3 regions of the Marinomonas algae genome follow, and region 1 is predicted to be linked to each of the others. Evidence: predicted binding sites of a transcription regulator. Region 1 holds the regulator's gene; each other region holds the start of a gene.
What was found. Region 1 encodes sigma-54, which starts transcription at its own class of promoters, with help from an activator protein. Its sites were predicted from a motif close to TGGCACNNNNNTTGCTNT; they were not measured.

Region 1 (7,193 bases):
ATCGATTCAACTGGCAACACTGTTACCAGCAAAGGCAATAAAATCCATTACTCTATCACTGAATCCAAACTAGAAATTATAGGCAATGGACAGTTAAGCAAGCTAAACAACTTTATATCCGCCGACTACATCCTTTACACTATTAGTGATGGAGCCTTTAGTGCAGAAAAAAAAGGCACAGGCAGAGTATCAATGACGTTTCAACCTCCATTAGTTGAGGAAACAAATTAAATGGCCCTTCTAGAAGCTAAAAACCTAGCAAAGAGCTACAAAAAACGACAAGTAGTAAAAGATGTTTCCATCTCAGTTGAGTCAGGGCAAGCCGTTGGTTTGCTTGGCCCTAACGGCGCAGGCAAAACCACATGCTTTTATATGATAGTTGGAATGGTTGCCAATGATGCAGGCGGCATATTTATCGATGGTAAAGACATCACCAGTAACGCCATGCACACTAGAGCACAAAAAGGTATCGGCTACTTACCACAAGAAGCCTCCATTTTTAGAAAAATGTCTGTTGAAGACAATATTTTAGCGATTTTAGAAACACGCAAAGAACTCACAAAAGCCCAGAAAAAATCCAGGCTTGAAGATTTATTAGAAGAATTTCATATTACCCATATCAGAAAGAACTTAGGCATGGCCTTATCTGGTGGCGAGAGACGCCGTGTAGAAATTGCACGAGCACTAGCAATGAATCCAAAGTTCGTTCTCTTAGACGAACCCTTCGCTGGTGTTGACCCTATTTCTGTTGGCGATATCAAACTTATTATTAAACACTTACAAGAAAGCGGCATTGGCGTTCTAATCACAGATCACAATGTCAGAGAAACCTTAGACATCTGCGATAAAGCTTATATTGTGGGTAACGGATATATCATTGCTTCTGGTGATGCCAGTACAGTTATTAACAATGAACAGGTAAAAAAAGTCTATTTAGGTGACGACTTCCGCCTGTAACCCCTTATCATTACTGCAGAAAGGGAGTAGTATGCATAACTCGTTCCAATTCACTCAAATAAAAAGAGTTGCTCCATGAAGCAGTCTTTACAGTTAAAACTCGGTCAACAGCTGACCATGACACCTCAGCTACAGCAAGCGATACGTTTGTTGCAGCTTTCTACGCTGGATCTTAAACAAGAAATTCATGAATTTCTTGAGTCAAACCCTCTTCTTGAACTTGACGATGACGAACAAGGGCAAGTAGAAGCACCAGCCAGCATCGAATCCAAAAGCACACCAGAAACACCTGATGTCAATACAAGTGAAGAAGCTCGTGTTGAATCAGAATGGACAGAAAGCATTCCTGAAGAGCTCTCAATAGACAGCAACTGGGATGACACCTATCAAAGCTCTGCCGCGATCAGCGACAACAATAGCTATGAAGGTGACGGCGACTTCGAAAGCCGTAATGCGCCAGCAGAAAGCATACAAGACCACTTAATCTGGCAATTAAATTTAACTCACATGTCTGATAGAGACATTGAGATTGCATACGCAATCATTGAATGCGTACAGCCAGATGGTTACCTAAGTATTACACCAGACGATATCTGCGAGTCTCTTTCTATCGAACTAGAAGAGCTTGATATAGAAGAGGTCATGGCCGTCCAACATAGACTGCAGCGTTTTGATCCTATTGGTGTTTGCTCTACCGATCTACGAGACTGCCTCTTAGTTCAGTTAGAAGCGTTTCAAAACCATCCTTTATACAAAAGCACGCACAACTTGATTGACAATTATTTGCCACTTCTCGGTAGTCGTGACTTTGCGCAATTAAGCAGAAAAACAAAGCTCAAAGACGAAGCTCTCAAAGAAGTTGTTAGCCTAATACAGCAACTTAATCCTCGTCCAGGCTCTGTTATTGATGCAGACGATACGGACTATGTCATTCCAGATGTTTCTGTCAAAAAGCGCAATGGCAGTTGGCAAGTAGAGCTAAACAACGACGCTTTGCCGCCAGTCAAAATAAACGAAACTTATTCTGCTATGGCTAGCACCGCCTCAACACCCGAGGACGCGAGCTATATTAAGACATCATTACAAGAAGCCAAGTGGTTCATGAAAAGTCTACAAAGCCGAAATGAAACCCTTCTGAAAGTTGCCAGCTGTATTGTAAGCCGTCAAATTGACTTTTTTGAATTAGGTGAAGAAGCCATGAAACCCATGGTACTTCACGATGTAGCAGAAGAAGTCGGCATGCACGAATCAACAATATCTAGGGTGACAACTCAAAAATACATACACACACCAAAAGGTATTTTTGAACTTAAATATTTCTTCTCTAGCCATGTCAATACAGCATCTGGCGGAGAATGCTCTTCTACAGCGATACGAGCCATGATTAAAAAGCTAGTAACAGATGAGCCAGCGAAAAAACCTTTAAGCGATAATAAACTAGCGACTATTTTGGCAGACCAAGGCATACAAGTTGCCCGTCGTACTGTCGCAAAATACCGCGAGGCGATGAACATACCGCCATCCAATGAACGCAAGCGATTGATCTAAACGGACACTATTTTACCATGCCATTAAAATCATTATTGAAAGCAGAACTTGTCTTTGCAAAACAAGAGATTGTCAGCAAAAAACGCGTTCTTGAGAACTTAGCGGAAGTCGCATCTAACAAACTGCATTGCGATAACGAAGCGGTTTATGACGCTTTATTAGGCCGAGAAAAACTTGGTAGTACTGGTATAGGAAATGGTATAGCCATTCCTCATTGCCGTTTGGAGTCTGCTAATCATACGGCAATCGTTGTAATGTCATTACAAAATCCGATTGACTTTGATGCTATTGACAAAAGAGCAGTAGATTTGATCTTCGCCCTCATCGTTCCACCTCACGAGTGCGACTCTCATTTGTCGACATTGGCGCAAATTGCAGAATTAGCACAATCGCCACAATCTTTAGATAAACTAAGAACCGCTCAAACAAACGAAGAGCTATTCAATATATTTGATTCGTTAATATAGGAAACATGCATGCAAGAAGAGTCTATTACTATCATCAACAAACTTGGCTTGCATGCTAGAGCAGCAGGAAAGCTTGTTGAAACAACTTCTCGCTTCTCCTGTGATATTACCATCGAAAAAGAAGGTCGTAACGTCGACGGAAAAAGCATTATGGCAATGATGATGCTCGCTGCAGGAAAAGGCACCGAAATTCATATTAAAACCAATGGAGATGACGAAGAAGACGCTCTAAAAGCCATAATAGAACTGATCAATAATCGTTTTGGTGAAGATGAGTAACACTTTATATGTCAGAGAAAGCAACTCTAACTAATCATCTGCAGACAGTCACCGAATCTCTTGAATCCGGTGCCACCATGCAAATCCGTTATTTACTTAACGGTGCGCTACCTGCGCAGGACGTTGCTCGATTACTCGAATCCTCCCCGCCTAAAGAGCGAAAGCTTTTATGGGAGCTAATTAACTCAGAAAACCAAGGCGAAGTACTACAATACCTAAGTGAAGATATCGGCGCTCAATTCATGAAAAACATGGATACCGAGCGACTGATAGAGCTCTCGGAAAATTTCGAAAGCGATGACTTAGCCGATTTATTACAACACCTACCTGAAACCGTTGTAAAAGAAGTTCTTGCGTCCATGACAACGCAAGACAGAATGCGTGTTGAAGCTCTCTTAAGCTACTCGGAAGATTCTGCCGGTGGCTTAATGAATACAGACACAATAACAATACGTCCAAACATAACGATTGATATTGTATTTCGCTACCTAAGAAGACACGACATTCTCCCTGATATGACAGACAACCTGCTGGTTGTTAGCCGATCTGACCGCTTATTAGGCACACTTCCTCTCACAAAATTATTAGTGTCAGACACCAGCGATATCGTTCGGGATATCATGGAAACAGAATACACCGTCATTGAAGCTGAAACACCTGCCAGCGAAGTAGCGCAATTATTTGAAAAAATGGACCTTGTTTCTGCCCCTGTTATTGATGGAAAAAGCAAAAAGCTTCTAGGGCGAATCACGATCGATGACGTGGTTGATGTCATTCGAGACGAAGCAGAACACTCAATGCTAAGCATGGCTGGTCTTGATGACGACGAAGATACATTCGCCCCTATTATGAAAACAACAAGGCGCCGCGCTGTATGGCTAGGAGTCAATTTGGTGACGGCGTTTATTGCCTCTTATGTCATTGGGTTATTTCAGGATACACTAGACCAAGTTGTTGCTCTCGCCATTCTCATGCCTATCGTCGCCAGTATGGGCGGTATCGCAGGCTCTCAAGTTCTCACATTGGTAATACGCGGCATCGCGCTCGACCAAATAGGCACCACCAACACTCGCTGGTTGTTAAACAGAGAGCTCATTGTTGGCCTTATTAATGGGCTTTTATGGGCAACAATTATTGCCGCTCTCACCGCACTTTGGTTTGACAATATGAAGATTGCCTATATCATTGCGGGCGCGATCATCATTAATCTTTTATTTGCCGCAACGACAGGCACACTTTTACCGATTTTATTGAAGAAAGTCGGTATAGACCCAGCTCTTGCCGGAAGCGTAATCCTTACAACAGTAACCGATGTTGTTGGATTTCTTTCCTTCCTTGGCCTTGCTACCATCTTTTTAATATAGGTTCCCATGACAGACTTTGATCAATTTGAAAATGAAGACGACATTCCTAAAAGCAAAACCCAGATCAAGCGAGAAATGGAAGCTTTGCAAGATCTTGGTAAAAAGCTACTTAAGTTAAGCAAAAACCAACTTAAGAAAGTTGAAATGTCTGACACATTACGCGATGCCATTGCAGAAGCAGAAAGAATCAAACACCACGAAGCATCACGAAGACATTTACAGTACATAGGCAAAATCATGCGTACGGAAGATCATGAAGCGATTGCTCAACGAGTGGCTTTATTTGACTCCACCTCAGCCGCATACAATAAGCTTTTTCATCAATTAGAAGCCAAAAGAGACGCTTTAGTCGGTGAAAACAGTAAAGAGGTTCTGTCTCAATATCTAGACGAAAATCCAAACATGGAAGACATACAACTACTTAGACAGCTTATTCGCCTATCTCAGAAAGAAGTGTCACAAGGAAGCAACACAACCAACCGTAAAAAGCTGTTTCGTTTTTTACGTGAAGCAGAAGAAAAACGCTTAGGCCTTAAGTAACACCTAAAAAAATAAGTCATAAAAAAAGCTCTAACTATGCAAATAGCTAGAGCTTTTTTTATGTGAGACAAAGAGCCTCCAAAAGTAAAACTTAGTTACTTTTTCTCCAAAGGTCGATACTTAATGGGCGTAATAACCGGATCATTAAACGAACCTTCTACTTTGTATTGAACACTGGTCACCTTAGACAATTGATCACCAATCAATTTATCCGTAATAAAGAGCAAACCGGCAATTTGAGGCGTGGAAAGCAATAAGCCAGCGAGAGGTAAAGTGCCTGTTAACGGAAAAGTTGCCGTCAATTTCTCATCTAATGTTTCATTTACAATGTCCGCCTTCCCTTCTACAACCAACTCTGCAGAAGGTGCGACAATCTTGATTGGCTTCGTTGTCGTCAAAATCCCTTTATTTAAAGACAACACTCCATTGAAATCATCATAGGTTAACCCAGGTTCGTAAATATCAGAGAAGTCCAACACTAACCTTCGGCTCAAAGCACCAATATTGAAAATACCAAGCGCCTTTAAAAAGGAGGGTAACTCATCAACCTTGTGAAAGTTGCCGTCGTCGGCAGAAAAACTAATACCGCCCGACACAGAACTCCGGTCAAAGTAAAACGGATGCCCTTTCCAATTGAGGTCAACATCAAGCTGGTAAGCCTTGGATGAGAGATAACTCTCATTAGAAAACTTCCCAGCTAATTCGCCAATATCCTTACCCTTTGCTCCTATCGACAACTCAACAGTAGAATCTTCTCCAGCATCAACCCAAACGAAACGCCCAGAAAAAGTACCGCTTTTTAATTTGGTCGCTATAGGCTCAACACTCACTTTATTCGCATTTCTTTTGACTGCCAGCTGCCAATCACCGTATGGCTTTTCGTTTAAATACAGCTCATCCACCGATAAATTTATGTTTGGCACCTGATATGCAGAAATTGGTGCCTCTACATTTTCACTTTCATGCGGGGCTACATCATCATTTGAAGGGGCAGTATTCCAGCTTAAAAAGCCAAAATGTAAATTTGGCGTTTGGCTTTCATTTGTATACGAGAAGTTCAGTTCATCAGAACTCACCAATAAAGCACCGCTCTTTGAAGCATCATAAGACACTTTAAAGTTACGCAAAGTGTTATACGGATTCACCTCAACATCATCAATGATAAGATTTACTTTATTAATCCATGTTGGCAGTTGAGGAACTTCAACTTCTGTTTGTTTCACGCTATCCGATGAGAGTTTATTGAAGACTGAGAACCACTCCTGAACATCAAAGTAGTCAAAGTTGCCATTCAACACCAACCCTTTAGGAATTGTGTCACTTAAAGACTGCCCTTCTTCGCCATTCATAATGACCTCTCCGCCCACAAACTCTCCTTCATTCATGAGGAAACGTGAGTTGGACAAAGCACTGTAATTTAGGTCAACAACCAAGTCGTCTTCATGTTGCCTAAGTTTTATGTTAAGAGGTTTAGCTTCTTCATTTTTCTTGCCGACTGGCTTGGGAAGAGCAACATTCACTCCAAGCAAATCACTGTTTATGACTAAATCAAGCTGCCCACTTTGTGACTGATTAATGGATAAAGTGCCGTTGTAAGACGCATTTCCCGACACTGCATTTGTTAAAGCGTCTGGGAGCTCACGCCACTCAAGTACATTTCGCAAATTAGCTACTCCCGACAAATCTCCAGAGATAGCCAATTCACCTTCAAATGTGTTGTTAGAGGTCAGGCTAAGACGTGATTCTCCTCCCAAACCTTGAATTTGGAACTCTGAATTTTGAATACCTTCTGCAGAGGTATAATTTAACTGCCCCTTTTTAATAACCGTAGGAAGATTTAAGTCTTTCAATGTTACAGGGTTATTCTCAAAATTCAGACTTACCTGAACCTTTGGATCTTGGCCATGTGAGAAAGGCACGCTCACATCAAAACTACCACTTACCTCTCCAGTAACATCCCAATTCTCAAAAGGCTTAACTATTGTTTCGTTTAGGGGCGTTTCTTTTAACATGGAAATAATGGTAGCGGAGTCATCTT
Region 2 (7,193 bases), on a different contig from region 1:
TCTTCACCCTGATGGTAGTATGAATGTTGGCTAACGTCTTTGTTGTAATGCTCTTTAAATGATGGGAAAAGCTCAAAGACATTTTTGCCTATGCTTTCGGTATCGGGCGAAGCCAAAATGAAGCCGTCAGATCGACTGACAATAAGTTGGTTTAGTTCAGAAAGACCTGCCGCAAAACGAGTGATGGCATCAACTGGAAGGTTGATATTTAAAGTCGATACAACCTCATTGTTTCGCAAAATCGGTACGGCTAATGCCATTGAAAATGTGCCATCCGCCGCATTAAAAGGTGTTGTCATAATGCGTTTTTCACCGCCAAAGATGCGTCTAAACCACTCTCGGTTAAGGTCTTTGGCGTTAAAGTTCGCTAGCTCTCCATTTTCTGTATAGGTTATGCCGCTGGCAAGGCCTACATAAACAGAGGAAACGTCAAGAGACTGTTTCATTTCTTGGAATTTTTTAACGGTTGGTTCTACATCCGTGATGCCAGTTTTGTCGATGGCTAAATCATTTCGAATGGCTTCTAGGCTGTCAAAGTACCTTTGTACCCTTTGATCTATTGCGTTGGAAATAAGAAAGGATTCAATTTTTAATTTCTCGGTAGCGTTTTGGTCAGATGCTGATTTGAAATTGAAATAGCCTGTAGCGGATACAATTAAGATTGCAGATACAAACAAAGCGCCTATGTATCCAAGTAACTTGCCTTTAGCCGTCATAGAGGTGGTTTCCTTATCGGTTTTACTAGGGGATTGCTATATCTTATAGCGTGATTATTAAGTTAGGTAGTTTTTTATCGGTTAAATTAAATGTTTTGTAAATATTTGTGAGATGAACCAAATTTTTAATAATGATTGAAGGGCAACTAGGTTAGAAATGGCTGCTTTAAGGTATTTTTAGGAAAGGGTTTTGGTAGCAAAATTAAAAGAGAAAGCAAAATAAAAAAGGTGAACATTATTTAAATGCCCACCTTTTTAGTTATTTGATATTGAGTCTTGTTTAGCCCAACGGGCCATTGATTATGGTGTTACGTAAGCCTTCGATAATATTGTCACCTTTCTCTACTCTTAGCTCATCGTACCAAGCTTGCGTTTCCTCTGGGTCTTTGGCGTGAGTAACATCACATCGTTTACGAGCTTTTAAGACTAGGTCTTTCACTCGGAAGCGACGTTTCTCTTCATAGCTTTTAAGAGCAGCGACAATATCTTTTGTTTCTGCGAAGCATTCTCCTAATACAACAGAGTCTTCCATGGCGGAACAACCACCTTGGCCGATATCTGGCGTTGTGCTGTGCGCAGAATCACCAAGCAAAGCGATGTTGCCTTTTACGAGCGTATCAAATGGTTCGATGTCATGGATTTCGATACGATTGGTTGTTTCTGGATTAATGGCGTCAATCAGTGTTTGTACAGGTTCTGCCCAACCTTCGAAATAACCCTTTAGGTCAGAAACGACTGTGGATCTGTCTTCTTCCAAGCCCAAAGGCAATGGCACATCAAAGAAGAAGTAAAATTGTCCGCCAGCAATTGGCATGATGGAAACACGTTTGCCTTCGCCTACAAATGTTGTCCATTGGTCAGCTAGAGCAATGTTTTCATCGATATCAACCAAACCATTCCAGTTCACATATCCTGCGTAACGTCGTTCAGTTTGGTAGCCCAAAACATGGGTTCTAACAATGGAGTGAGTGCCGTCTGCCGCAATCATAAAGTCGCCCGTAGCGGAGCTTCCATCGGTGAAATATGCGGTTACGCTTGTGTCTGTTTGCTCAACTTTTTCAATGCGCTTTCCAAATTGGATCTTATCGCGGCCCCACCAATCAATCATTTGGCTTTGCAATCCGGCTCTTGAAACAGGACAAGGACGTTCGCCAACGGCTTCCACTAATGGGCTAAGGCTGAATTGAGTCATGACTTCGCCACTTAAACCATCATGGTAAGCCATGTTATGCATCGGACCACCAAGTTCATCCATAATATGACCCATGCCTAAATGGTTCATACATTTCACACCGTTAGACCAAATAGAAAGGGCAGCACCAACAGGTTTGATTTCCTTTACGGCTTCAAAAATTTCACAATCAATACCTTGTTGTTTTAATGCCGCTGCTGCGGTCATGCCGCCGATGCCAGCGCCAATGATTAATGCTTTCATGTCATTTCCTCTGTGTCTATTTGCAATCTAAAACGCAAAATGCGTACCATGAAACAAAAGTTACCATAAAATAAAATGTGAAACCTTTGTTTTATTGATCTTTTTGGAATGGAAATCCTTTTCCAAAGATAAGCTAGTTAAGCGACTATTTTCCGTTTTTAATGTGTCTGATGAACTTTTTTGGTGCTTTGTTTGTTTTTGGTGCGTAATAAGTGCTAGCTGCCGCGATAAGTGCTGTACGAATAAGGCGAGACCAACAAAGGAATGTGGTAATGAGCTGCTTCATCAGAGATACCGAAGCGAATAACAACGGTATTTAAGAAACTTGGCTCTTTCGATTCAATACCTTGCTTGGCGAAGTATTCATCAATCGCGAACTCTAGTTCATAAACGCCAGCGGTAAAGTTGTCAGCTTCTAGTAAAGGCTTATCGCATCGGCCGTCGCTATTTGAAACTGTGCTGTGGATGAGAGTACGTTGGCCGTCAGCATTGTGCTTGAATAACTGTATTTCAACATTAGCCGCAGCTATGCCTTTTGTTGTGTCGAGAATATGTGTTGTTAAGTAGCCCATAATGTTTCCTTAGCTAAGTGATGTCATAAAAAGAGTTTGCCTGTTTTTTGCAGACACTTTCTGTGTATTATTTTTTGATATTAACAAACAATGAAAGTATTGTTTCATGATAATCAATATGTGTGCCATTTGTTTTATCTAGTTTTTAGTGATCGATGGCAATGAAAGAGCGATTACCCCGTATTTTATTAGGTGTTGGAGAGCGATTATGCAAAACGAACAAGTCTTGTTTGATTCATTAGACGAAGCGGACTTTGTTTCTTTATTTGGAAGTGTGTATGAACACTCTCCTTGGGTTGCTGAGCAAGTGTGGCGACAAAAAGCCGAGCATCCAAAAGACTATTTCGATGACATCGAGAAAGTTAAAGCAGCCATGAAAGAGGTGGTAGATCAAAGCACAGACGAGCAAAAATTGATGCTGTTGCGTGCTCACCCAGACTTAGCCGGAAAAGCAGCGTTGGCGGGTACTATGACTAACGAATCAAAATCTGAGCAAGCTGGTGCCGGTTTGGATCAATGCAGCGATGAAGAATTGGCTCGCTTTCTTCAATTAAATGATGAATACCGCAGCAAGTTCGGTTTTCCTTTTATCATGGCGGTAAAAGGCGCAACCAAAGATCAAATATTAGATGGATTTGAAAAAAGAACGCCAAATGATTGGCAAACAGAGTTTGATCGCGCGTTAAATGAAGTTCATAAGATTGCAGGCTTTCGCTTGGCTGACTTTTAAAAAGCGGTCATGCATCAGTTGGTACTCTAAATCTCGATTAAGTGAGTAGAGAATGTGTGTTTGTTCTCATTTCTTGTTGTGAGTCTTCACATTGTCTACTTTTTAATTATGTATATTTCTTAGTAACTTATAATCAATGAAATTTGGAATCTAACTGAATGAAACAAAAAGTACTCCTTGGCGTTGCGCTTGCGTCAGTTGCCATGGCTTTTGCTGCTGTGCAATTAAAATCTGGCAGTAATGTCGATACTTCACAAGCGGTCGCAAATGCGAACTGGGCTGATAATGTCACCATTACCATAAATGATGATGAAAACACCTTTCGCTTCCAATCAAATGGGATTCCTAGTCATGGTTTTGCAGAAAAGTATCTGATTCCAAATGATGTGGGTTCTATGCCATTTTCTGACAATGCGGCAGACGAATTTACCGTGGTTAAATCAAGTGAGTACTTCAAAGAAACCAAGATTGACACCACGATTACAACGCGTCCTGCTTATGTGGACGATGTTACTAATACGTCTCTAGGTCGTATCGGTGTTGCCATTACCGGTGCGCAAATCTTCAATGACTATGAAGATATGGAACGTTCTATCACCGCATTAGACGACAATGTTGTTCATGATCATGTTCCTTTTGTGGACGAATGTAATGGACACACCTTGGTGGATGGTACCAACTATCATTATCACGGTATTCCTTTGTGTATCACTGGGGAGCTTGATCAAGAAGGTCAGCATTCAACAATGATTGGTGTATTGGAAGATGGATTCCCTGTCTATGGAAATCACGATACAGCAGGCGTCATCGTAACCAATGATGATCTAGATGAATGCAGTGGCCATTTTGGTCCAACACCTGAATTTCCAGAAGGGATTTATCATTATCATTTAACCGCCGATGAAGCGCCTTACATGATTAATTGCTACCACGGCGATGTCGGTGATCTCGCTAAACAAGGTCACCCGCAAGGACAAGGGCCAGACTTCTCTGAAGCAGCCGTTGCTTTGAATGTGACGCAAGATGAAATCCGCCAAGCATTAGGTCAGGAAATGCCGCCTAACTTTGCAGATGCAGCAGAAAAGCTGGGTGTAACAGAAGAAGCGTTACGTGCAGCGCTACCTCCGCCGCCACAGCACTGAGTTTACTATGATTGAAAGAATTGCCTATTTAGTGATTGGTGCGGCTATTAGTGTGACTGTCATGACTTTTTTGCCTTCACAGCAAACCGCTGACAATGTCATGAATACATCTGACAGCACTATGCTTGATCCACTGGAAATGCATGACCATCCTTTGTTGCCTGTCTCTGAGACACTTCCTGTTCCATCAGTGACGCATCTAATGTTTCCTGATGTGATGGGTGGGTTTAATATTCAAATCTTAGCGCGTAATTTTGAGTTCACACCAGCAGCCATTAATCGTCAGCCTGAATATAATTCAGGGCATGCTCATATTTATGTAAACGGCGTTAAATATGCTCGAGTCTATTCTACTTGGTTCCATTTACCGACCAGTGCATTAAAGCCGGGCGAAAACCTGGTGAAAGTGACCTTGAATGCGAACAATCACAGTGAATGGGCAAAAGAGGGAAAGGCCATTTCTTCCGTTGTGAAAGTTGTTATACCGGAATAAAACAGGTTTCTTTTATAAAGGCGACTCGATGTCGCCTTTTTTATTTTAGAGAAACATCATTGGAAGAGTTGTTAGCAGTAACACCCCCATTAAACGATTGAAGTTTCGATGAAAGACAGGATTCTGCAGTTTACTAGCAACCAGTTTTCCAATGGTGATCCACATAAAAGTTCCAGGCAGAGTGGCTGTGTTAAAAGCAATAAGGCACATTATGGCGGATGGCCAGAAAAGATCTCCGGTTAAGGTGAAAACAGAACTTGCAGTTATTAACATCGACCAAGATTTTGGATTAATAGCTTGAAAAAGCGCTGCTTCTTTGGTGCTCATAGGTTGTAAGTTATTCTTAGTATCATGAGGTTTTGCGAAAGCAATTTTGGCTGACATATAAATAATGTAAGCGGCGGCAACGACCGTGAATACATCATGTAGGATAGGCCAATGCTTAAATATTTGGCCTAGGCCAAGCAAAACAGCAATATGCAATACAGTCATACCAATACGAATACCAAGTACATGAGGTAGGGTTTTTCGGACGCCAAAATGGGCACCGGAATTGGCTAGCAAAATATTATTAGGCCCAGGTGTTACCGTAGCCACAAGGCAAAAAAGGATGAGGGCTGGCAAGATGTCTAACAAAGCAGGGTTCATTTTAGTGGTCCAAAAAATCAATATGTGATTTGGAAATTGTATTGATACAATTTGTGGTTTATTGTATGCATCAAGATTCTCACATAATACAATAACGGGCAATTTATTTATTGTTATGAATACAATTTTGAATATTAGTAAAATAGAGTTTGATGAGGCTTGTTTGGCTCAGCCAAAATACAAAGCATTGGTGTGGTTAATTGAGCAAGCTATCTTGGCGGAAGAGCTGCCAGATAAGCAAAAATTGCCTGCACAGCGATTACTTTCAGATCATTTAGGTATTACTCATGGCACAGTGACCAGAGCTTATGAGTTGTTGGAAAAGAAAGGTTTAGTGACTGCGAAATTAGGCGCGGGGACGTATGTGAACTCTCCTGGTTCAGCAAGAAATCATAGCGAAAAAAACGATCAGCTGAACGGATCTAAGGTTAAAGAGTATGATTTCGCATCCAGTATGCAGCCTATGCTTGGTCAGCAGGTGTTGGTGAAAAATGCACTAAGCGAACTTGCTCAAGATGTGAGTGCGGTTACGCAAGTGATGACATATTCACCTCAAGGTGTAGCCAAACACAAACAAGTGTTCACAGATTGGTTAGCCAGAAAAAATATCACAATACAAACACACGACCTTGTCTTCACTCAAGGTGCGCAGCAGGGGATTTATACTTGCTTGCAAATCCTCACTAAAGAAAGCGACTACGTATTGCATGAAGAATTAGCCTACCCAGGCTTTTTTCGTGCAGTAGATGCAAGTCGAGTAAAGCCATTAGGCGTACCCATTACACCGCATGGCCTAGATCTAAAAGTTTTGGAAGAGTATTGCCAGCAATATAAACCTAAGTTGCTTTACATCACGTCTAATATGCAGAATCCAACCAACATTCAGTACACTCAGGATCAGCTTGGTCGCATTGTGGAGTTAAGTCGACAATACGATTTCTACATCATTGAGGATGATGTGAACTATTGTTTATCAGAAAGTTGGCGTTTGCCTTTACAGCAGAAAGCACCAGATCGAGTGTTTTATGTTTCCAGTTTATCCAAATACGTTGCTGGTGGATTACGTGTCGCCTACACAATCGTTCCGAAAGATTGGCAACAAGCATTTAACGCCAATGTACACAGCCAGTGCTGGATGGTTTCTACGTTGAACTTCGAACTTGCAGCGCGATTTTTAACCAATGAAGGTTTTATTCATAACCAGTCCTTGTTAGAAAGTGAAATGCGTTATCGCCAAAATGCCTTTAAAGTAATGGTGGAAAAACAGGGTTTAAGTGTTCGTTGTGGTGGCTTAAATGTATGGCTCAGTTTGCCGGATAACATAAATGTAAACCAATTCAACGCTTTTTTATTGTCCAAAAACGTGAAAGTTAGAACCGCAGATTTATTTCGACATCCAAGTTCGTCAACTGTTTCCATTGGCTTAAACGCCTTACGAATTTCCCTTGGTGGATTCA
Region 3 (7,193 bases), on a different contig from region 1:
AGTAAATGCACGGCTAATTAATTGTGCAGCACCACGAATTCCACCTAATGGGTTTTTAATTTCATGGGCAAGCCCACGAACTAATTCTTTGCTGCTTTCGTGGTTCGCAATAATTTCGTCTTCTTGGGAAATTCGCTTCATTCTATCGCGAGGGTAGAGTTCTATAATGAGGCTTTCTGTTGCGTTTGATGACCCCATAATTGGCGTCACAGTGTAATCGCAGAAAAGCTTTTTTGAATTTACTCGCTCAATTTCTGCTTCACGTTTCGTAAAGGCATGACCTGTCTCAATAGCAGAATATAAGGCACTGATACTGTTCTCGTTTTCACGAAAAGCAGAGCTTAAGTCGTTGCCATAAATTCGGCGACGGCTAACCGCGAGTAGCATTTCTGCAGCAGGATTTAAGTATTCTATCTCTAATTTATTATTCACTTGAATAATAGCGGTAGATAGATGATCGATTAATAAACTATACAAAACAAAGCCTCTTTATTGACCATTCACTATGTGCAAAAAGCGAACCAACATTGGGCACTTTGAAATGGCTTATATATATAAGGTATCTGTTTTAAACAAAAAATAATACGCACAATTGTGGTGCGTCATGTGGCGTGCATTTTTTAAGTGCAAAAAAAAGCCTCGATCTAAATCGAGGCTTTCGTGTTTACTGAGCAGTTTTAAAGATTAAACGCTGTAGTAAAGTTCGAACTCAAGAGGAGTTGTTGTCATTGCAACGCGTTGAGCTTCACCTGCTTTAAGGTCGATGTAAGCATCGATCATGTCGTCAGAGAATACACCGCCTTGAGTCAAGAACTCACGGTCTTCGCTTAGGCACTTAAGCGCTTCTTCTAGGCTGCCAGCAACTTGTGGGATAGCTGCTGCTTCTTCAGCTGGAAGATCGTACAAATCTTTGTCTGCTGCATCACCAGGGTGAATCTTGTTTTTGATACCGTCAAGGCCAGCCATCAACATAGCTGCGAAAGCTAGGTATGGGTTAGCGGTTGGATCAGGGAAACGAGCTTCGATACGCTTGCCTTTAGGGCTTGCAACGTAAGGAATACGGATAGAAGCAGAACGGTTACGAGCTGAGTAAGCTAGCATAACTGGTGCTTCGAAACCTGGAACAAGACGCTTGTAAGAGTTAGTTGAAGCGTTTGTGAATGCGTTCAACGCTTTAGCGTGCTTGATGATACCACCGATGTAGTAAAGAGCTGTTTCAGATAGACCAGCGTATTGGTCACCAGCAAATTGGTTAACGCCATCTTTCCAGAAAGATTGGTGAACGTGCATACCAGAACCGTTATCGCCAACGATTGGTTTTGGCATGAATGTCGCTGTTTTGCCGTAAGCGTGAGCAACATTGTGTACACAGTACTTAAGGATTTGAACTTCGTCTGCTTTTTTAACTAGTGTGTTAAATTTAGCGCCGATTTCGTTTTGACCAGCAGTTGCTACTTCATGGTGATGAACTTCGATTTCCAAGCCCATAGATTCCATTGCGCCACACATTGCAGCACGAAGGTCATGGTGAGAGTCAACTGGTGGTACTGGGAAGTAACCGCCTTTAACAGTTGGACGGTGGCCCATGTTGCCGCCTTCAAATTTCTTGTTTGAAGCCCAAGCCGCTTCTTCTGCGTTGATTTCAACACAAGAACCTGACATGTCAGTTTTCCACTTAACATCGTCAAATACGAAGAATTCTGGCTCAGGACCGAAGAATGCAGTGTCGCCAAGGCCTGTAGATTTAAGGAATTCTTCTGCACGTAAAGCAACAGAACGAGGGTCGCGATCGTAACCTTGCATAGTAGAAGGTTCGATGATGTTACAACGAACAATAACAGTCGCTTCTTCAGTGAAAGGATCGATAATAGCAGTATCGTCCTGAGGCATCATGATCATGTCGGATTCGTTGATGCCTTTCCAGCCAGCGATGGATGAACCATCAAACATCTGACCAGTCTCAAAAAACTCTTCGTCTACCGTAATAGCTGGAATAGATACGTGTTGCTCTTTACCTTTAAAATCGGTAAAGCGAAGGTCAACCCACTTCGCGTCATGCTCAGCAATCAAGGCAAGGGTCTTGTTTGACATAGTTGTTCTCCAGTCGTAGTTAAAGCGAAATTACTTTCTATTTAAAAGTGCTTCAATATAAAGCGCCATTTGCAGAATAGAAAGCACAACTTGTGCCAGAAATTTGTGCGATCGAATAATTCTATCTATAACAATAATTTAGACCCAATAAATATTATTTTCGCTTGGTTAGTGAACATAAATAGCGCTCCAAATATAACTTTTGCACTTTTATGGTTCGCTTTTTTGTGATTTTGTTTTGTTTTGGTGCAAATTTATTGTTTTCGTATCGATTGTCTTTTCTTTATACTGTGCGCCTTTCTAACCTCCGGTATATATCGCAACTCCTATGAAATTTATTGTTAAATTCTTTGCAGAAATCACGATCAAAAGTCGCCCTGTAAGAAAGTCCTTCATCAAGCAACTCAGACATAATGTTAAGTTGGTTCTAAAAAAATACGATGCTGATGTTACCGTTGCCGGTAATTGGGATTTTATTGAAATATTTTCCGAGTGCGATGATTTACGTGAAGAATTTACAGAAGCTTTATCTAACATAGCCGGTATTGCTCATTTCCAGTTTGTACGTGAATTTCCACTTGTTGATTTAGACGGCATTGTTGATGAAGCGCTTGTGTCTTATGGCGATGTTCTTAAAGATGCTGTTTTTGCGGTACGCGTAAAGCGTGTTGGTAAACATCACGATTTCACCTCGGTTGAAGCTGAACGCCATATTGGTGGTTGCTTAAAAGCACGCTCTGGCGCGCTGGCCGTTCGTTTGAAAAATCCAGAAGTCTTGGTGCCTATCGATATTCGCGACGATAGAGTTTGGATGATCGAACAACGAGTGGAAGGTTTAGGTGGTTATCCTCTTGGTTCACAAGATCCGGTTTTGTCTCTGATGTCCGGCGGTTATGACTCTACCGTGAGCTCTTATTTAACGATGAGTCGTGGATTAAAAACGCATTTTTGCTTTTTTAATCTTGGTGGTGATGCCCACGAAATTGGTGTGAAGCAGGTTTCTCATTATATTTGGGAGAAATATGGTTCTTCATTGAACGTAAAATTCATTACGGTTCCATTTGAAGCGGTTGTGGGTGAGATTTTAACCAAAGTCGATAATGCCGAAATGGGCGTGATCTTAAAACGTATGATGTTACGTGCGGCTTCTCAAGTCATGGAAGAGGTTGGCGCCAAAGCCTTGGTGACGGGAGAAAGCGTTGCTCAGGTATCAAGTCAAACATTGATGAATTTGAAAGTGATTGATCAAGTTACTGAAGAGCTGGTGTTACGTCCTTTGGTGACAATGAACAAACAAGAAATTATCGATAAAGCCATTGATATTGGTACGGCACCTTTTGCGGCGAGTATGCCTGAGTTCTGTGGCGTTATTTCGGTAAAACCGACGACACGAGCAAAGATGCACCGTGTTGAAAAACAAGAATCTAACTTTGATTTTGATGTGCTTGAGCAAGCCGTTGCGAATGCGAAGATTATGTCTATCCAAAACGTGATGGATGACGTAGCGAAGCAATATCAAGGTGAAGTGCCAGTGGTGAGAATGCCTGTTGGTGATGAAGTGATTATTGATATTCGTCATCCAGATGAAGCAAGTCATCGCCCATTGAAAGTAAGTGGACGTCCAGTCAAAGTTATTCCATTTTTTGCTCTCGATTCTAATTGGGCTGAAATGGAAAAAGACGTTACTCATTTGCTTTATTGCGGTAAAGGCGTCATGAGCCGAATGCATGCCTCTTACTTATTAGGTAAAGGCCATGAGAATGTTGGTGTTTATTTACCTTAATTAAGAAATGAAAAGTCGTAGCATTTTTGTAGTAAATGAATGCTACTGTTTTGAATTCAGCGCAGTTTATTACTTGATTGGTCTATTTTTGTGGATTTTTTTACTCACTTTAATGGGATATTTATCAATATAAGGGTACAATTGCGCGAATTTTACCCCGCACCAAGATCCGAGACGCTTGAAGAGCATACCCGCCCGAGTCAAGCGGCGGTATATCTTTTTGCTCAAATCAAATGCAGAGAATTATAAATGTCTAATGATATTAGTAAGTTACGCAATATAGCCATCATTGCGCACGTTGACCATGGTAAGACTACCCTAGTTGATAAATTGTTAAGCCAGTCTGGCACCTTGGATCGTAAAGACGAAGGTTCCGAGCGAATCATGGACTCTAACGATCAAGAAAAAGAACGTGGTATTACCATTTTGGCGAAAAACACAGCCATCAAATGGAACGACTACCGTATTAATATCGTAGACACACCTGGGCACGCCGACTTCGGTGGTGAAGTAGAACGTGTACTTTCTATGGTTGACTGTGTATGTCTATTGGTTGATGCCGTTGATGGTCCAATGCCGCAAACACGTTTTGTAACATCAAAAGCATTTGAGCAAGGTTTGCGTCCTATTGTTGTTATCAACAAAATTGACCGTCCTGGTGCTCGCCCTGATTGGGTTATGGATCAAGTATTCGATTTGTTCGACAGCCTTGGTGCAACGGAAGATCAGCTAGATTTCCCTGTTATTTATGCTTCTGCAATCAATGGTATCGCTGGTACTGATCCAGAAGAAATGGCAGAAGACATGACGCCTCTGTATCAAATGATTGTAGACAGTGTTCCTGCTCCAGATGTTGATCCAGCTGGTTCTTTCCAAATGCAGGTTTCTGCATTGGATTACGACAGCTATGTTGGTGTAATCGGTGTAGGCCGTATCACTCGTGGTAGCTTGTCTCCAAACCAGCAGGTTGTTATCAAGTCTGCAGACGGCTCTGAGCGTAAAGGTAAAGTACTTAACGTGAAAGGCTACCTTGGTCTTGATCGTATCGATACAGATCTTGCAACAGCAGGTGACATCGTTTGTATCAACGGTATCGATAAACTAAGTATCTCTGATACTTTGTGTGATCCTGATTGTGTTGAAGCTTTGCCTGCATTGAGTGTAGATGAGCCAACGGTAAGCATGAACTTTATCGTTAACAACTCTCCGTTTGCTGGTAAAGAAGGTAAGTTCGTTACTTCTCGTAATATTAAAGATCGTTTGGATCAAGAGCTTATCCACAACGTAGCATTGCGAGTTAAACAAGGTGACACGCCAGATAAATTTATCGTTTCTGGTCGTGGTGAATTACACCTTTCTGTATTGATTGAAACAATGCGTCGTGAAGGCTTCGAGATGGGTGTATCTCGTCCTGAAGTTGTGACAAAAGAAATCGACGGCGTAAAATGCGAACCATTTGAAGTTGTGGTTATTGATGTTGAAGAACAGCATCAAGGCGCGATCATGGAAGAAGTTGGTCTTCGTAAAGGCGAACTAACTAACATGGAACCAGATGGTAAAGGTCGTATTCGCCTTGAATTCATGATGCCTTCTCGTGGTTTGATCGGCTTCCGTGGTTTGTTCCTAACATTGACATCTGGTTCAGGTATTTTGACCAGTGTATTTGACCATTACGGACCAGTGAAAGACGGTGAAGTACAAAGCCGTAAGAATGGTGTTTTGGTAAGTATGTTGTCTGGTAAAACAGCCGCTTACGCTTTGTTCAACTTGCAGAGCCGTGGCCGTATGTTCCTAGGTCATGCTGTTGAAGTTTACGAAGGTCAAATCATCGGTATTCACTCTCGTGACAATGACTTGGCAATCAACCCGATTAAAGGTAAGCAGCTGACTAACGTACGTGCATCTGGTACAGATGAAGCGTTAACTTTGACGCCGCCAATCAAGCATACACTTGAGCAAGCGCTTGAGTTTATCGAAGACGATGAATTGGTAGAAGTAACGCCAGAAAGCATCCGAATTCGTAAGAAGCTATTGACTGAAAACGAGCGTAAACGCGCTGGTCGTAAGTAAGAGCTTTACTAAAGCGACTGGTCGAGTCGCTTTTAAAGAGCAGCAGCAAATGAGTTTATGCAAATAAACTCAGGAGCGACAGAAGCGCCTTCGGGCGCTTTTGTTTTTTCTGGCATTTGATAAAGTGAAATGCAGCAAGCAGGTTTGATTTAAAAAGAGGCCGTTATGAAGGTTCTAATACAAAGAGCATTAAACGCCAGTGTGGTTGTAGAGGGTGAAACCATTGGCGCTATCGATCATGGGCAACTGGTTTTGGTCGGTATCGAAAAAGGCGATACGGAAGCAGATACACAGCGCTTGGCTGATAAACTTCTTAAGTATCGAATGTTTGGTGACGAAGAAGGGAAAATGAACCTGAACGTTCAGCAAGTGAATGGCGGTGTCTTATTGGTGTCGCAATTCACCTTAGCGGCAGAAACCAAAAAAGGCTTGCGTCCAGGGTTCTCAACAGCAGCCATTCCAGCGGAAGGCGAACGTCTCTTTAATGACTTTGTAGAAAAAGTACGAGCACAATACAACAAAGTAGAAACAGGGCAGTTTGGAGCAGATATGAAAGTCTCTTTTACCAATGACGGCCCTGTTACCTTTATTTTGGATTAGCTTGGCTCTGGGGCTTAGGTCTTCTCATTTGGATAGGTTGGCCAGCGTTCGCTGGCGTTGCTAGTCCATTGTGGGCGGTTTGGATTCTCTCAACTAAAGAGAGCGTATGAGGTAAAAAAGGCGCTGGTCGGTGATTCTTCATGTCCATATGCAGTAGTAAGGTTTCCATCGTCGCCAACTCATCATGAGTAGTCGCATGATACATGGTTAAAAATAAGCGCAATTTTTTTGCGTCGCTTTCAAGCAGCTGTCCTTTTATGACGATGTTTTCCTCTTCTGATACTTCTTTTAGGTAAGTCACCATACTTTGTAAGGTATAAATTGATACGTCATACTCTTCGCGAAAAGAGTCATGAAGATCAATGTATTTCATGAAACCTTCGATGCCTTGGCTAAAAGCCACCACATAATAAGCGTCATTCATGTGTCCGTTGTAATCTATCCACTCTGGTAATACTTCACTTTCAAATAATGTAATCATTAGTGTGACCTTTTAGTTTCGATGCGAAATAAACAGTATTTTGACTATATTAGTGGTAAAAAAAGGTGCTACTTGATCAAATTCGAATAATGTATGATGTTTTTCTAATTAACGAGGTTTGATATCAATGTTTGGTGACTCATTTAAAAATGGCCCTCAGAAGATTTA

Region 2: the regulator sigma-54 is predicted to act here: its motif matches at 2,183-2,200, upstream of hpxO (FAD-dependent urate hydroxylase HpxO).
Region 3: the regulator sigma-54 is predicted to act here: its motif matches at 2,172-2,189, upstream of glnA (glutamate--ammonia ligase).

The regions. Positions count from the first base shown of each region.
Region 1 is NZ_JBLIXK010000006.1:173,907-181,099, forward strand. It holds gene lptA (lipopolysaccharide transport periplasmic protein LptA) at 1-231, shown strand, start outside; gene lptB (LPS export ABC transporter ATP-binding protein) at 232-957, shown strand; gene ACMUMQ_RS10610 (RNA polymerase factor sigma-54) at 1,033-2,505, shown strand; gene ptsN (PTS IIA-like nitrogen regulatory protein PtsN) at 2,523-2,972, shown strand; gene ACMUMQ_RS10620 (HPr family phosphocarrier protein) at 2,982-3,251, shown strand; gene mgtE (magnesium transporter) at 3,260-4,615, shown strand; gene yjgA (ribosome biogenesis factor YjgA) at 4,622-5,155, shown strand; gene ACMUMQ_RS10635 (YhdP family protein) at 5,251-7,193, opposite strand, start outside.
Region 2 is NZ_JBLIXK010000002.1:1,138-8,330, reverse strand. It holds gene ACMUMQ_RS04360 (methyl-accepting chemotaxis protein) at 1-716, opposite strand, end outside; gene hpxO (FAD-dependent urate hydroxylase HpxO) at 997-2,151, opposite strand; gene uraH (hydroxyisourate hydrolase) at 2,367-2,723, opposite strand; gene uraD (2-oxo-4-hydroxy-4-carboxy-5-ureidoimidazoline decarboxylase) at 2,932-3,453, shown strand; gene ACMUMQ_RS04340 (YHYH protein) at 3,612-4,595, shown strand; gene ACMUMQ_RS04335 (hypothetical protein) at 4,603-5,088, shown strand; gene ACMUMQ_RS04330 (LysE family translocator) at 5,134-5,736, opposite strand; gene ACMUMQ_RS04325 (aminotransferase-like domain-containing protein) at 5,852-7,193, shown strand, end outside.
Region 3 is NZ_JBLIXK010000003.1:96,938-104,130, forward strand. It holds gene glnL (nitrogen regulation protein NR(II)) at 1-477, opposite strand, end outside; gene glnA (glutamate--ammonia ligase) at 685-2,091, opposite strand; gene thiI (tRNA uracil 4-sulfurtransferase ThiI) at 2,420-3,874, shown strand; gene typA (translational GTPase TypA) at 4,124-5,944, shown strand; gene dtd (D-aminoacyl-tRNA deacylase) at 6,110-6,544, shown strand; gene ACMUMQ_RS06695 (thioesterase family protein) at 6,531-7,025, opposite strand; gene ACMUMQ_RS06700 (GlxA family transcriptional regulator) at 7,153-7,193, shown strand, end outside.